DNA from 3 places in the Mesorhizobium sp. M0208 genome. Region 3 is predicted to be linked to each of the others. Evidence: predicted binding sites of a transcription regulator. Region 3 holds the regulator's gene; each other region holds the start of a gene.
The links. The regulator LexA, encoded in region 3, represses DNA repair genes until DNA is damaged. The targets are predictions, from matches to a motif close to TGTTCNNNNTGTGTTCNG.
Positions count from the first base shown of each region.

Region 1: the regulator LexA is predicted to act here: its motif matches at 1,947-1,964, upstream of NKJ17_RS27320 (metallopeptidase family protein).
Region 2: the regulator LexA is predicted to act here: its motif matches at 3,368-3,385, upstream of NKJ17_RS19535 (PA0069 family radical SAM protein).

Region 1 is NZ_JAMYSP010000037.1:35,852-41,159, forward strand. Features, by position in the region: gene NKJ17_RS27310 (HpcH/HpaI aldolase/citrate lyase family protein) at 1-853, shown strand, start outside; gene NKJ17_RS27315 (DUF1737 domain-containing protein) at 882-1,088, shown strand; gene NKJ17_RS27320 (metallopeptidase family protein) at 1,383-1,805, opposite strand; gene NKJ17_RS27325 (DUF3800 domain-containing protein) at 2,039-2,791, shown strand; gene NKJ17_RS27330 (ImuA family protein) at 2,963-4,045, shown strand; gene NKJ17_RS27335 (DUF6504 family protein) at 3,978-5,308, shown strand, end outside.
Region 2 is NZ_JAMYSP010000019.1:47,640-52,947, forward strand. Features, by position in the region: gene NKJ17_RS19510 (membrane protein) at 1-149, shown strand, start outside; gene NKJ17_RS19515 (4-(cytidine 5'-diphospho)-2-C-methyl-D-erythritol kinase) at 176-1,078, shown strand; gene moaB (molybdenum cofactor biosynthesis protein B) at 1,065-1,607, shown strand; gene NKJ17_RS19525 (phytanoyl-CoA dioxygenase family protein) at 1,641-2,615, opposite strand; gene NKJ17_RS19530 (glycosyltransferase) at 2,805-3,308, opposite strand; gene NKJ17_RS19535 (PA0069 family radical SAM protein) at 3,460-4,614, shown strand; gene rnhB (ribonuclease HII) at 4,783-5,308, shown strand, end outside.
Region 3 is NZ_JAMYSP010000008.1:137,399-142,706, forward strand. Features, by position in the region: gene NKJ17_RS11180 (ComEC/Rec2 family competence protein) at 423-2,888, shown strand; gene lexA (transcriptional repressor LexA) at 2,882-3,616, opposite strand; partial or broken gene kynU (kynureninase) at 4,066-5,308, shown strand, end outside.

The DNA of each region.
Region 1 (5,308 bases), on a different contig from region 3:
CTCGGTGCTTTACGTCCCGGCTTCGAACGACAAGGCGCTGGCCAAGATCCAATCGCTGGCCTGCGATACCGTCGTCATCGATCTCGAGGACGCCGTCGCCCCGGCCGACAAGCCTTCCGCGCGCGAAAAGCTGGTGGCGATTTTCGCCGGCCATTCCAACCGGCGCTGCGAGATGGTCGTGCGCATCAACGCGCTGTCGAGCGAGTGGGGCGGCGCCGACCTGCTGGCCGCGGCAAAATGCTCGCCCGACGCCATCCTGCTGCCCAAGGTCGACACGCCGCGCGACATTCTCGAGGCCGGCGACGTGCTCGACGACAATTTTATCGCCGACGAAGTCAAGCTATGGGCGATGATCGAGACGCCCAGGGCGCTGCTCAATATCGGGCCGATCGCTGAGCTCGGCCGCGACCCGGCCTCTCGACTGGTTTGTTTCGTTGCCGGAACGAACGACCTGGTCAAGGACACCGGCATTCTCGCCACGCCCGATCGGCGCTATCTCGTTCCATGGCTGATGCAGATGGTGCTCGCCGCGCGCGCCGGCGGCCTCGACCTGCTCGATGGTGTCTTCAATGATTTTCGCGATATGGACGGGTTTGCGCGCGAGTGCACGGAAGCGGCCGCCATGGGTTTTGACGGCAAGTCGCTGATCCATCCGGCTCAGATCGAAGCCGCGAACCGCGCCTTTGCACCGTCGCCCGAAGCAATAGCCGAAGCGCGCGCGGTCAAGGATGCCTTCGCGCTCGCCCAAAATACCGGTAGGGCGGTAGTTGCGCTGAACGGCAAGATGGTCGAGCGGCTGCATCTGGCGCAGGCCGAAAAACTGCTGGCGAAGGCCGCCGCTGTTCGCGCATGACTAACGCAACTGACGACAGGATTGAAGAATGAAACTCTACCGTTTTCTGTCCGGTCCGGACGATTCCAGCTTCTGCCACAAGGTGACGGCGGCGTTGAACAAGGGCTGGCACCTGTTCGGCTCGCCGACCTATGCCTATGACCAGGAAGCCAAGACCATGCGCTGCGGCCAGGCCGTGGTGAAGGACATCGAGGGCCAGGAATACGGCCCCGACACCAAGCTCAGCGATTGGTAGGGAGGTTCGCTGAAGCGCTCGTCCTTCGTCATCCTAGGGCGTAGCAGTCGCGAAGCGACGTCGCGGAGTACCCTAGGATCCATGCCGTTACCTCTGCCGAAGGGCACGGCGGATCAGGATTAGTCTAGTGTGATCTACCACCGATCGGGATAGCCCCGTTACCCAGAACGGGATGATGAGCGTTCGGTTCTGCACCGCCGGCGCACTGCATCACTATCACGGCATGGATCCTGGGGTCTGCGCCGCGTCGCTTCGCTCCTTGCTCCGCCCCAGGATGACGAGGAGCGGGGTCGCTCACTCCGCTGCCTCTTCGATCTTCTCCATATCGTCGTCCGACAGGCCGAAATGGTGGCCGATCTCGTGGATCAGCACATGGGTGACGATGTCGCCCAGCGTTTCCTCGTTCTCGGCCCAGTAGTCGAGGATGGCGCGACGATAGAGGGTGATGCGGTTCGGCCCCTCGCCGGTCTGCGGATTCCAGCGCTCGGCGATGCCGCGCCCCTCGAACAGGCCGAGCAGGTCGAAGGGCGTTTCCAGCGAAAGGTCGTCCATGATCTCGTCGGTCGGGAATTCGGCGATCTGAATGACGATCTCGCCGGTCAACTTGCGAAAGTCCTCCGGCAGATGGGCATAGGCCTCCAGCGCCAGGAGCTCGATTTCCTCCATCGTTGGCGAAAGCTGGTCGTGCCAGATGCGTGTTTGGTAGATGCGAGCCATGCTTTGTCCTTTGATCCCGGCATATAGGCTTTCAGGCCGAACTCGGCAAATGGTCGGGCTGCCGCCTTTGCCCCAGGATCATAAGCAGGAATAAATTCAGCGTGTCGTAATTCGCGTACGCACTGAGGAGGTGGTACCGTGCTGAACAAATTTCGAGCCGATGAGTCGACGGAAATGGTGGAAGGCGCGTCCTAGAGTTCCGCGACACCTTTCTTGCCCCTCGGGAAGGTTTGGTGGTCGTGATTGAGGTCTACCTAGACGAATCTGGCACTGACCATGACTCGCAAATTCTTTCCGTATCCGCCGTTTGGGCTTCAAAAGAAGACTGGCAGATCTGGACCCTCGAGTGGATCGTGGCGAAGGCGCCGATAAAAATTCACCACTCGGTCGATTGCCATAACAGGCATGGGGAGTACGAAGGGTGGACCCGTGAAGAGCGAGATAGACACGTCAAGCGCATCCTGCCGGTAGTCAAAAACCACTACATTCGGGGCATTATCGCCGCCGTCGACAGGCGGAAACTGAGCGAGGTCTTGGCTCACAAACATAGCTTAGCCATCAAGCCGGAAGACATGGTACGCGGCTGGTACTACATCTGCCTGCAATGGGCCCTTCGCAGCACGTGGGAGAAACTCGCATCGGAAGGCCACGATAACATCGCATTCGTCCATGAAGCCAACCAGTACAGCGCGGCGGCGACTGAGGCGTTCCAGCAAGTCCAGCGGCATTTTCCGGGAAAATCGGCGACTTTCAATTTCGGCTCAAAAACTAGGCACCCACCGCTTCAATGCGCAGACGTATTGGCATATGAGGGGAACCATCAAATGAGGAATTTTCGCGGTCCCCTACGAAAAACCCTCCAAGCTATCGACCCTAGCTTCAGCCGCTTTAGCTTTCGCAAATATGACGATGAAGAAGTCGATCAAATCGCCGACTTTACCGCCCAATATTTGAGACGCGTCGCTTCAGAATTGGCTTCAGGCTAGAGTCAAAAGCCGCCCCCTTTTTATCAACCCCAGGCTCCCGAGCGGTTTCCTTGAAAAGCTCGGATTGCTCTTTCTGGGAATAAATTCCCCATGACTCCGCTTGACTCTTCGGGCGGCCTCTGGAATCTATAGGAACATAACGGGAACAATTGTGAGTGGAAGCTGACCGTCATGGCGACAAGCGCCGTGGCGCGGGAGACTGTTTTTGCCCTGCGCCGCCAGATCGCGAAGATCGAAGGGACCTTGCCCGAGCGCCTGGAGGCGCCGGCCAGTTCGTCGTTTGACGCGGATGTCCCTCGTCAGAGTCTGACACCCTCTCGGCATCCGACACCCGCTCGGAATCTGACCATTGTCCGGCGCGGCCTCGCCGTGGCGCCGCCCGATGCGTTTTTGCGCACCGGCGCCGAGCGCCTCGATGCTGCGCTGAGCGGCGGCCTGCCGAAGGCGGCGGTGAGCGAGTTTCATGGCGCCGCGACCCGCGATGCCGGGGTCGTTGCCGGTTTTGCCTTGTCGCTCGTCAGCCTGATCCTAAGCCAGGGGCCGCGATTGCCGGTGCTGTGGATCGGCACATCAGAGGTTTTCCGCGAGGCCGGCTTTCCCTATGCCAGGGGGCTTCACGCCTTCTTCGGCATCGAGCCGGAGCAATTGCTGTTTTCCGAGGCGCCAAGGCTGCTCGATGCGCTGTGGATCGCCGAGGAGGCTGCCCGGATGACGGCGCTGGCCGCCGTCATCCTCGAAATCCGCGGCAGCCCGCAGCGGCTTGACCTCACCGCGACGCGGCGGCTGCACGCCCGCGCGCAGAGTGCGGGCCGGCCGCTGTTCCTGCTGCGCCAGGCCGGCGAGCCCGAACCGACGGCAGCGCCCGTCCGCCTCATCCTGTCGGCGGCACCGGCGGCAACGCGTAAGACGCTTGCCGGGCCGCTCGCCGGCTCGATCGGCCGGCCCGCCTTCACCGTCGCCATCGGCAAGAGCCGCACGGCCTTGCCCGGAAAATTCACACTGGAGTGGAACCCCGATGAACGCATATTCGAAGAAAGACGGGGCGAGCAAGGAAGGTCTCAGGAATGGGCCCCAGAACGGCCAAAGAATCCTATCCCTGTGGTTTCCGCATCTCGCCGCCGAGAGAATCCTGCGGCAGCGTCTGGGGCGGTCCTGGCGTTCCCGGCCGTCGGATCACCTGCCGCTGGTGATCAGTCACCGCGACCGGAACGCCCAGCGCATCGCCGCCCTCGACGAGCGGGCCGAGGCGCTTAATCTGAAGCGCGGCATGGGCATAGCCGACGCACGCGCCATGCATCCCTCGATCGACATCGTGGAGGCCGATCCGGAGGCCGACCGGCGCCTGCTCGAAGGCCTCGCCGACTGGTGCGACCGCTATACCCCGCTGGTGGCGCTTGACGGGACCGACGGCCTCTATCTCGACGTCACCGGCTGCACCCATCTTTTCGGCGGCGAACGCTCGATGCTGGACGATATCCTGTCGCGTTTTTTCCATCAGGGCTTCGATGTCCGCGCCGGGCTTGCCGCCACGCCTGGGGCTGCCTGGGCGGCGGCGCGGTTTGCTGGCGACCGCATCGTGCCCGATGGTAAGGAGGAAGCGCTTCTCGCGCCCTTGCCGCTGGCGGCGCTGCGCATCGACCCGGAGGTACGCGCCAGCCTCGAAAGCGTCGGCCTGCGCACGGCGGGCGCCGTCATGGCGGCACCGCGCGCGCCGCTGGCCCGCCGCTTCGGCGCATCGCTGCTCTTGCGTCTCGACCAGGCGCTTGGCCGCCTCGAGGAGGCCGTGTCGCCGCGCCTGCCGGTCGCACCGCTTTCGGTCGAGCGTCACCTTGCCGAGCCGATCATGCTGACCGAGGACATCGAGCGGCTGACCGGCATGCTGGCGACCACCTTGAAGAGCGACCTCGAGCGTCGCGGCGAGGGCGCAAGGCGGCTGGCGCTGCTGCTTTTCCGCGTCGATGGCGGCGTCAGCCGCATCGCCGTCGGCACCTCGCGGCCTCTGCGCGAGCCGCGGCTGATCCAGAAATTGTTCCACGAAAGGCTTGCCGCGCTCGAACAGGATATCGACGCCGGCTATGGCTTCGATCTCGTGCGCCTTTCGGTGCTGACCGCCGCCGCCTTCGACATGCAGCAGGCCGACCTTGCCGGCGAGACGAGCGACGACGGTGCCGATATCGCGCTTTTTGCCGACCGCATCCGCGCCCGGCTCGGCGAAGGTGCGGTCTTGAAACCGGTCGCCGTCGAGAGCCATCTGCCGGAGCGCGCCGTCGCCACCCTTCCCTTCGCGGAAGTGCCGCAGAGAACCTCGCCGCCGAAGCAGCCGGACAAGGCGAAGGACGCTCCCACGACCGTCTTCCAGCCGGAACGGCCGATCCGGCTTTTCCGTGCGCCCGAGCCGATCGAGGTGCCGGCCACCGAAATGCCGGAAGGCCCGCCTTTGAACTTCCGCTGGCGGCGCGCGCTCTACCGGGTCGCGCGCGCCGAAGGGCCGGAGCGCATCGCGCCGGAATGGTGGCG
Region 2 (5,308 bases), on a different contig from region 3:
CCGCCTATTTCGGCTACCGCTCCTTCGTCAGGGAAGCCGAGCGTGTGACCGCCAAGGTGCGGCGTACCGAAAAGCAGGCCGCCAACGGTACGATGGGAACGCTGGTCAAGGATCCCAAGACCGGCGAATACCGTCTGGCCAAGGATTGACCGTCGTCCCCCTCGCGGCCGAGCCAGTGAACGCCGAGGCCAGCATCCGGGCATCGCATGCGCACGCCAAGATAAATCTCGCGCTGCACGTCACCGGCCAGCGCGCCGACGGTTATCACACGATCGAAAGCCTGGCTGTGTTCACGCGCTTCGGCGACCGCATCGAGACGGAACTTGCCGACAGCGATGGGTTTTCCGTGTCTGGCAAATACGCCTCCGCGGTGCCGGTCGACGACAATAATCTGGTGGTGAGAGCGCGCGATGCACTGCGGCGCGAGGCCGGTCTCCAGCACGCACCGGCTGTCGCGATCAGGCTCGAAAAGAACCTGCCGGTCGCGTCCGGTGTCGGCGGCGGGTCGAGCGATGCGGCGGCTGTGCTGCGCGCCCTGGTCCAGACCTGGGGACTTGATGTCGGCGATGCCGAACTGGCGCGGATCGGCCTGTCACTCGGCGCCGACGTGCCGATGTGCCTCGCTGCCAGACCGCTGATAGCCCGCGGCATCGGCGACGAGCTGACGCTCGTGCCGGGTTTCCCGGCGCTGGGTCTGGTGCTCGTCAATCCCGGCACTGCCGTCTCGACGGCCGACGTGTTCGAGGCGCTTGGCCGCCGCGACAATGCGGGGCTGCCGCCGCTGCCGCGCAGCCTCGACTTCCACAGCATCCGCAACTGGCTGGAGATCACCCGCAACGATCTCGAGCCTGCGGCGCGCGCAATCCAGCCCGCCATCGGCAAGGCGCTTTCCGTGCTCAACAAGGCCGGAGCCGGTTTTGCCAGGATGTCCGGTTCCGGCGCCACCTGCTTCGGGCTGTTCGAGACCGGCAATGTGGCCAAGCGCGCGGCCGTCGATATCCGCGGCCGCCATCCCGACTGGTTTGTCGCCGCGACGCGAAGCGTGACATCGGAGGTTGATGCCCATGGCCAGGATTGACGAGAGCCGCCCCTTCGTTCCCGTGCGCATCGCGGTACTGACCGTTTCCGATACGCGCAGCCTCGCCGACGACAAATCCGGGCAGACGCTGGCCGACCGCATTGCCGAGGCCGGCCATGTCCTGGCCGCCCGCGACATCGTCACCGACGACCGCGATAAGATTCGCGACAAGGTCCTGGGCTGGTCGAAGGACGAAGCGATTGATGTCGTCATCACCACCGGCGGCACCGGCTTCACCGGCCGCGATGTGACGCCGGAAGCGCTGGAGCCGATCTTCGAAAAGCGCATGGACGGCTTTTCCGAAGTATTCCACCGCATCTCCTACGACAAGATCGGCACTTCGACGATCCAGAGCCGGGCAACCGGCGGCGTCGTCAATGCCACCTTCGTTTTCGTGCTGCCGGGCTCGCCGGGCGCCTGCAAGGACGCCTGGGACGGCATCTTGAAGCCGCAGCTCGACTATCGGCACATGCCCTGCAACTTCGTCGAGATCATGCCGCGGCTGGACGAGCATTTGCGGCGCGGCTGAGGCGAGCCAAGATGTCAGCCAAGCGACCTCGGTTTAGCGAATGACCGGCTCGCCGTGAAAACGCCGGCGCGAGGGCGGCGACACGCCGAAGCCGACTTCCATCATCAGCCTCGGCGTGCGCGTCGGCACGGTGCCCATATGGAAGCCGAACGGGTCCTCGACAAAGCCGAGGCCGGCCGGCCCGGTCAGCGTGACCGGGCTCTGCTCGCCATAGACGCCCAGCACCTCTTCCGCCGAATGGCCGACCAGCAGCGTCAGCTGGTGCTTCAGGATGCGCCGGTTGTGGGAGCCGCGGACATAGACATGCGGCCCGGTGTCGTTGTCGACCGGCACCAGGTAGAAGAAAAACTTCAGCATGCGCCAGTCGTCGAGGTCGAAATGGTATTTGCCGAGCGAGGCCATGTTCTTGTCGGCGTCCGAGACGCCACCGGTCGGAAAGCTCCACCAGACGCGGGTGGTGATCAGCTTGGCCTGACTGCCGAGATAGTGCGCTGCGATATCGAGAAGCAGCGGATCGCGCTGCACGGCGACCGCAGCGCTGCAGTCGAGGACCCGCTCGAAATAATGGCCGCTGAGCAGCGGACGGCCGAAATGCTTTTCGGCATCGGCGTGTTTTTCGGGCAGGAATTCCAGCCGGCGGTCGAAATTGCCGAAGCATGGCGTGCGCTCGGCGAAGCGGGCGATCTCCTCATGGATGGCGGCCGGCAGCATCAGGCCCGAATAGAGCCCCTCGGTGCGCAGCGCGCCGACGACGGCATCGCGGTCAACGCCGGCGAACATCGTTTCACCGACATTGCGCGCCGGCGGAACGGGCTTTGCACCGCGCCAGTGCAGCCGCCGCGCCGGCATGGTGCGCGCCAGCATGAACATCGGCAGCCATGCCGGATTCTCGCGAAGGTCGGAAAGATAGGTCGGGATGCGGGCGGCGATGCGGCGCAGCGTACCGCCATTGCGTGCGATCGCCTCGAGGCTTGCAGCGCCGGACTTGTCGGGGCTTGAAAGGGTCATCGGGGTCCTCAAATGTCGGGGGAACAGCATCGACATAATCGTCGCCGCCGCTCCGGCACACCCCAAACCCATTCGCCCGTTTCGCAGGGAATGGTAACCCCCGGCCAGATTTTGTGCAATGCACAATAAGCGACGACGCGCCAGAAAATTTGCTTGGGCGGCATTCCCTAGGCCCGGGATGGTAAGCCGTCACTTCCGCGGCGCCACCCAGATCTCGGCGTGGAGCCTTCTTGTCGCCAGGCCGCGGGCGATCGCTTCGGCGCTGCGGGCGCTCTTAGACAGCGCGGCGGCCTGACGCTTGCTGATCACCAAGCCTTCGGCGAGAGCGCGATTTCCGGCAAATACGCGTGACAGGAAGGGCGCGCGGCTGCCGCGGGCCCGCGAAAATCGCGCCGCCATGGTTTGCCTGGCGGTGTGGGCGACGACCTCGTCGATCCAGCCCTCCCCCAGCCGCGCGCCCGGTTCCAGCAAGAGCAGCCAGTCGCCCTTGGCCTGCCTGATGCCCGCAGCGATGCCGCCACTGACATAGTGGCAGCCGGCATGTTCGGCGACGCGGTGCGTCTGATCGGTCGAGCCGGTATCGCAGACGAGAACGTCGCGCACTACGCCCTCGACCGCGCCGCCGATCAGCGAGGCGAGCGTGCGGGCAAGGCCCTCCTCGTCATTCAGGGTTTCGATCAGGACGCTGAGCATGTTTAGCCGAATAGCGGAAAGCGGTGGGCAGCGCCAGTTTTTGCGGCGCGCCGCGAGAAAGTTCTTGCTTTGTTCTCGTCAATGCGATAGGAATACATTCATGAGCAGAGCGATTCGACAGCGGGCGGACAGTCCCTGGGAAAGGGCCAAAATGGAACAGATCGTGCGTGCCGACATTGCCGCCTTCGGCGCTGGCAGGGCCGAGATGGCGAATGCGATGATCGAGCAGAGCGGCATGCGCGTTCGTCCGGACCGCAATCGCGGCCGGTCGGCGGGCATCAATCCGTCCGGCCGTTTCGAGCCGGTCAGCCGGCATGTGTTCGATGACGGCTGGAATTCGCTGGAGGAGCTGCCGCCCTTCAAGACCGAGGTACAGGTCGAGAAGCCGCGCACCATCATCACCCGCAACGAATCGCCCGATATCTCCTTCGACCGCTCGATCAATCCCTATCGCGGCTGCGAACATGGCTGCGTCTATTGTTTCGCGCGGCCGACGCACAGCTTCATGGGCCTGTCGCCGGGGCTGGATTTCGAATCGAAGCTGTTTGCCAAGCCGGATGCGGCGCGGTTGCTCGACAAGGAATTGTCCAGGGATAATTACCAGCCGCGCACCATCGCCATAGGCACCAACACCGATCCCTATCAGCCGATAGAGAAGCAATACCGGATCATGCGTGAGATCCTCGAAGTGCTGGAGGCGCGCGGCCATCCGGTCGGCATCGTCACCAAATCGGCACTGGTGACCCGCGATATCGACATTCTGTCGCGCATGGCCGAGCGCGGGTTGGCCAAGGTGGCGCTGTCGGTGACGACATTGGACAGGATGCTGGCCAGAACGATGGAGCCGCGCGCGTCGACGCCGACCAAGCGGCTGGAGGCGATCAGACAGCTTTCGGACGCCGGCATTCCGGCCTCGGTGATGGTCGCGCCGATCATCCCCGGACTGACCGACCCGGAAATGGAGCGCATCCTCGATTCGGCGCAGGCAGCGGGCGCGCGTGAAGCAGGCTATGTGCTGCTGCGCCTGCCGCTGGAGGTCGCGCCGATCTTCAAGGACTGGCTGCTGCGCCACTATCCCGACCGCTATCGCCACGTCATGTCGCTGATCCGTTCGATGCGCGACGGCAAGGACTACGATTCGGAATGGGGCAAGCGCATGAAAGGCTCCGGCCCCTATGCCTGGCAGATTGGCCGGCGTTTCGAGATCGCCGCCAAACGGCTCGGCCTCAATGCCGAACGGCGCTCGCTCAGGACCGACCAGTTCGTCCCCGCTGCCAAGGCAACCGAGCAGCTGATGCTGCTGTGACAAAGCGTCTCGCGCCAGCCGCTTTGAAGCGGCCGCAGCAGGCGAAAAATCCCGTCCGGCCTGTCCTGTCCCCGGGCTTGCAGACGGTAGCCCCCTCCTGGTCCGGTGCCCCGCCCGACCCGGAGGGGACTTGCGGAGAATCGGAGCCGATGCGAACCTCGCCGCACCATGGCTCGCCCGCGTTCCGATTCTCCGCTTCTCTTCGAAATCGTCGAGAAACCCGACTTCTCGTTCGAGACGAGAGCGATGGCCGAAGGCCTTTGGCCGGTGGCGGGGATGGACGAGGCCGGCCGCGGCCCACTCGCCGGGCCGGTGGTGGCGGCAGCGGTGGTGCTCGATCCCGCCAACATCCCCGACGGCCTCGATGATTCCAAGCGGCTGACGCATTTGCAGCGTGAGGCGCTGTTCATGAAAATCCTCGGCTCCGCACTCGCCGTGTCGATGGCCTCGGTCAGCGCCGAAGGCATCGATGCCTCCAACATTCTCAGGGCCAGCCTGGAGGCGATGCGCCGTGCAGTGGCCGGCCTGTCAATCCGGCCGAAGCTGGCACTGGCCGACGGCCGCGACGTGCCGCCCGGCCTGCCCTGCGAGGGCAAAGCGCTGATCAAGGGCGACCAGCGCTCGCAGTCGATCGCCGCAGCCTCGATCGTCGCCAAGGTGTTGCGCGACCGCATGATGTGCGGCTGCGGCAGCC
Region 3 (5,308 bases):
CGGAAGGCCGCGCGGATCTCCGGCACGTCGTTGATTGACAGACAGTCTGGTCGCGATTGCCTCGAACTGGTCACCGCCGAAAAGCTCCTTGGCGTAGTCGCCGTCGCTGCCGAAATAGGGCGGGTCAAGCTAGAACAGGGTTTCGGCCGGTCGTAGCAGTCGATGAAGGCGGACCAGCCAAGCTGCTCGACTAAGACGCCAGCGAGCCGGTCACGGAGGTCAGCTAAGAGGGCTGTCGTCAGGTTGAAACCGGCCGATGAAGTCGGGCCGAGAGCCCGGCGGGCTACCCTGCCGAACGCGAGGCGCGGTGAAGATAAAGGAAGCGACCCAGGCGGGCGTAGGAAGCGAATGTTGTTGCGCGGACTTTCGCGCGTTGCGCGTTCATGTAGCATAGGAGGTCGAGGGCGCAAGGGGCAGACCCGATGGCTGTGCGAGGCCGTGGTGCGGGCGAGGGCGAGGACGTTGGCAGCGGCGTCAGCGAACGCTTGCTGTTTGCCGCTCCCCCGCCTGTCCTGCCGGCACCGGCATTGCTACCCGCTCCGCGCTTCGATGCTCCGTCGCTGCCGGCCAGCGACCCAGCAACGGTTCTCGTGCCCGCGGGCGAGCCCATCGTACGCCTGCCCAGGCGTTTCCGCCTCTCGTCACCGTCCCGTATCCGCAACAGCGTAACCTCGGCGGCCGGCCTGGAACTCGACCGTGGCATCGCCTTCCTGCTGGTGCCGGTGTTCCTCGCATGCGGGGTGGTCGTGTATTTCGCGATGGCGGTGGAGCCGGCCTTTCCACAGCCGATCGCACTCGTGCTCCTCGCGGCCCTTTGTGCCGTCGTCTCGCGCTCTTGGCCCAGAGCCCGCCTGTGCTTCATGGTGGCGTTGTTCTGCGTGCTTGGCGTGCTTGCCGCCAAGTTCGAGACCTGGCGTGTCGGGACGCATGTGCTCGGTTCTGAAATCTCGACGCGGCTGACGGGTCGCGTCGTATCGTACGAACCCATGGCTAGCGGCCGCATCCGGCTGACAATCGATGTGATCTCAACCGCCAGGCCGACGCTGCGCTACATGCCGGAACGGGTCCGCGTTTCGGCGATGAAGATACCGGATGAGCTGGCCGCCGGTTCCGAGATCACCGGCTATGTGCGGTTGCTGCCGCCGACCGGCCCGGTGCGGCCCGACAGCTATGATTTCTCCTTCGACAGCTATTTCGCCGGTATCGGCGGCAGCGGCTTCTTTCTCGGCAATCCGAAGGTCGTGGCTTCGGGCAGCATGCCGCTTGCCGCGCGGCTTTCTTCCGCGATCGAAGACGCGCGCGAATCCATCGCCGACCATATCCGCAGCCGCATCGGCGGCGCCGAGGGCGAGATTGCTGCTGCGCTGATCGTTGGCGTGCGCGCCGGCATTCCCGAGGAGATCAACGAAGCGATGCGGCGTACAGGCATCTACCACATCATCTCCATCTCGGGGCTGCATATGGCGTTGGTCGCCGGCACCATCATGGCGCTGCTACGCGGCGCCTTTGCGCTGTTTCCCGACTTCTCATCGCGACGGCCGGTCAAGAAATATGCCGCGGCCGCCGCGCTTTTTTCGATTGCGGCCTACCTCGTCTTTTCCGGCATTGTGGTAGCGGCCGAACGCAGCTTCATCATGCTGGCGGTGATGCTTATCGCCGTGCTGTTCGACCGGGCCGCGCTCACCATGCGCAACCTGGCGATCTCGGCCATCGCGGTCATTCTGGTGTCGCCACACGAGGTGGTCGGTCCGAGCTTCCAGATGTCCTTCGCCGCGACGGCGGCCCTTGTCGGCGCCTATGCCGGCTGGTCCGACTACCGCGCCGGCAGGGCCACCACGCCGCCGCCTCGGCGGTCGCCGCTACGCCTCGCCACGCGAAAGGTCCTGCTGGGCATGGGCGGCCTGGCGATGACCTCAATCATTGCAGGGAGCGCCACGGCGCTTTTCGCCATATGGCATTTCCAGCGCGTGGCGCCGCTCAGCCTGTTCGCCAATCTGGCCATCATGCCCGTCGTCTCACTGGTCGTCATGCCCTTCGCCGTCCTCAGCGCGCTGGCGATGCCGTTCGGCGCGGATGGACCTTTCCTCTACGTGATGGGCAAGGGGCTGACGGCGATGATCGCCCTGTCCGCGTGGATCTCCGAGCGCTCGCCGATCGATGCGGTGGGGTTGATTTCGCTGAGATCTGTCCTTTTGGTGACGATCGCCCTCGTCATTGCCAGCATGGCGACGACCTGGTTGCGGCTCGCGGCAATTCCTTTTGCGCTCGCCGGCTTGCTAACAACAACGCAGACGCGCGTACCCGACGTATTGATCTCGGAGGACGCACGGCTGGTCGCGCTGCCGATCGGCAGCGGTGAACTCGCGGTCAACCGGGCACGCCCGAATGAGTTCACCATCGACAACTGGAAACGCGCGCTCACATCAGAGGCTATCGTCGCGCCGGAAACACCTGGAAAGAACGATCCGCAATTCGACATTGCCGATCCGGCCGACCTGCCGCCGGGCATGCCCTTCATTTGCACGGACGGTCTCTGCCTCGCCAGGCATCCATCCGGCGCGATCATTGCGCAAGCCAAGGACCGCGATACCGCACGGCCAGCCTGTGCCTTCGCCAGCTTGATCGTCATCGACGACGCCACCGCCCATAATCCCTGCTACTACGACCGGCTGGTCCTCGTCGTCACCAAACGGCAACTGGCGCGCGCGGGAAGTGCGGCCGTCTATTTCGATCCACAAGCGGCAACACGCGCCGAAATCCGCTTCGCCGTCGAAAAATCATACCGGCCCTGGCACGTGCAGCGGAAATTTTCACGCGCGGCGCGCGGCCTGCCGCCATACCGCAGGGCCGACAATCCAAAAGCCGGCACCAAGGGCGCAACTCAGTAGCGGCGGATCAGCCCAACGAGCTTGCCCTGCACCTTGACCCTGTCTGGTCCGAAGATGCGCGTCTCGTAGGCCGGATTGGCGGCTTCCAGGGCGATCGAGGCGCCCTTGCGGCGGAACCGCTTCAGCGTTGCTTCCTCCTCGTCGACCAGGGCCACCACGATCTCACCGGGGCTCGCCGTATCGGCGTTGCGGATGATCACCGTGTCGCCGTCGAAAATGCCAGCCTCGATCATCGAATCGCCTTTGACCTCGAGCGCATAATGCTCGCCGCCCATGATCATATCCGGCGGCACCGAAATCGAATGCGTCTGGTGCTGGATAGCATCGATCGGCACGCCAGCGGCGATGCGGCCCATTACCGGGATCGAAACGGCGGCGACGACATCGTCGTCATTGCCGGCTGCAGGGACGCGCGACGATGTCGGCTTGCCCTGCCGAGGGGCACCTTGCCCAAGACTGCCCTGGATGACACTCGGCGAGAACTTGCGTGCCGCATTGAGGCCGGGGGCGATCGAGTCAGGCAGGCGTAGCACCTCCAGCGCACGGGCCCGGTTGGGCAAACGGCGAATGAAGCCGCGCTCCTCCAGCGCCGTAATCAGTCGGTGGATTCCGGATTTGGAAGCCAGGTCGAGCGCTTCCTTCATCTCGTCGAAGGAAGGTGGGATACCGCTTTCCTTCAACCTTTCGTGGATGAACATAAGCAGTTCGTGTTGTTTGCGTGTCAGCATAGCGACCCCCAACAGAATCAGAAAACAAACCCAGAACAGACACTATCTGTTCCAGTTGTGTTCCGCAACTGTTTAAAGTTTAATGAATGCGTTAAGGCTCGGGAAACAAACGACGTCCCCTGCCGGCGCACCGTATTTTCGCCGCCGCGAGCCTCATCGCCTTGATTCTGCTTTCGTTTGCGCCCTTCTGGCGTCCCGGAAGGGCGCATTGGCATCGGCCGTCCGTCGGCAAAGGGCACGGAAGTGAACCCCTATCGAATGTGCGGTTTGGTCAATGCACCGTGAACGAAACGAACTCAAAACGCCAACCTCGGGGTTAAGTCCCGGTTTCCACCGCCTGGTCAGGCTGCTTCTCGCCGGTGGAGCCTTGCTGCGCGCAACCAGGTAATGGAAGAACAGTCGATACGTGTCCGGCGTTGCGTTGGATTTTTTGGGGGAGCAGGCAAATCATGACGGGAATTCCCGATCTCGTGGCCGTAAAGGCGATGGATGCCGCGGATCCGCTGCGCGCGATACGCGACCGCTTTGTGTTGCCGCAAGGAGTGATCTATCTCGACGGCAATTCGCTAGGAGCTGCTTCACGTGCCGCCTTCGATGAATTGCGCAAGGCCGCGACCGAAGAATGGTCGCATGATCTCATCCGCGCATGGAACACGGCCCGCTGGTTCAACATGCCGCTTGAACTTGGCGACCAGTTCGGGCGCCTGATCGGTGCCGCGGTCGGCCAGACGGTGGTCTGCGACACGACGTCGGTCAACATCTACAAGCTGCTGCACGCGGCCATGGCCATGCGACCGGAGCGGCAGGCCATCGTCGCCGAGGGCGATAGTTTTCCGACAGACCTCTACATGGCTGAGGGTGTGGTTTCGACGCGAAAAGATGCGCTGCTGCGCCTCTCGGGGGTCGACGCGCCGACCATCGAGGAACTGATCGACGATCGCACCGCCGTGGTGCTGGTCAATCACGTCAACTACAATCGGGCGAACTGCGCGACATGCCGGCTCTGACGCGCAGGGCCCAGGAAGCCGGGGCGATGATCGTCTGGGATCTCTGCCACACCGCTGGCGCGATGCCAGTCGAGCTCGACAAAGCAAACGCCGATTTTGCCGTTGGCTGCACCTATAAATATCTGAATGGCGGCCCGGGCGCGCCTGCCTTCATCTATGCGGCTGAGCGGCATCTTTCCGACATCCAGCAGCCGCTCACCGGCTGGTGGGGCCATGCACGGCCCTTCGCCTTCGAGCCAGGCTATGCGGCCGGCACCGGCATCCGCCGGTTTCTGTGCGGCACCCAGCCGATCCTTTCGATGCGCACGCTGAAGGGCGCGCTCGACATCTGGGACGATGTCGACATGACTGCGGTGCGCAAGAAGAGCATCGCACTGGCCGATCTGTTCATCGAGCTTGTCGAGGCAAAGTGCGGCACTTACGGTCTCACGCTCGAAAGCACGCGCGATGGGGAAAAACGCGGCAGCCAGATTTCATTCATGCATGAGCATGGCTACCAGATCATGCGCGCGCTGATCGAACGTGGTGTGATCGGCGATTTTCGCGCGCCATCGACCATGCGCTTCGGCTTCACCCCGCTCTATGTCGGCTATGCCGATGTCTGGCAGGCCGTCGAAGTGCTTGAGGACATCCTGCGCACCGGTGCGTGGAAGGATGCGCGCTTCGCCATCAAGGCGGCTGTCAC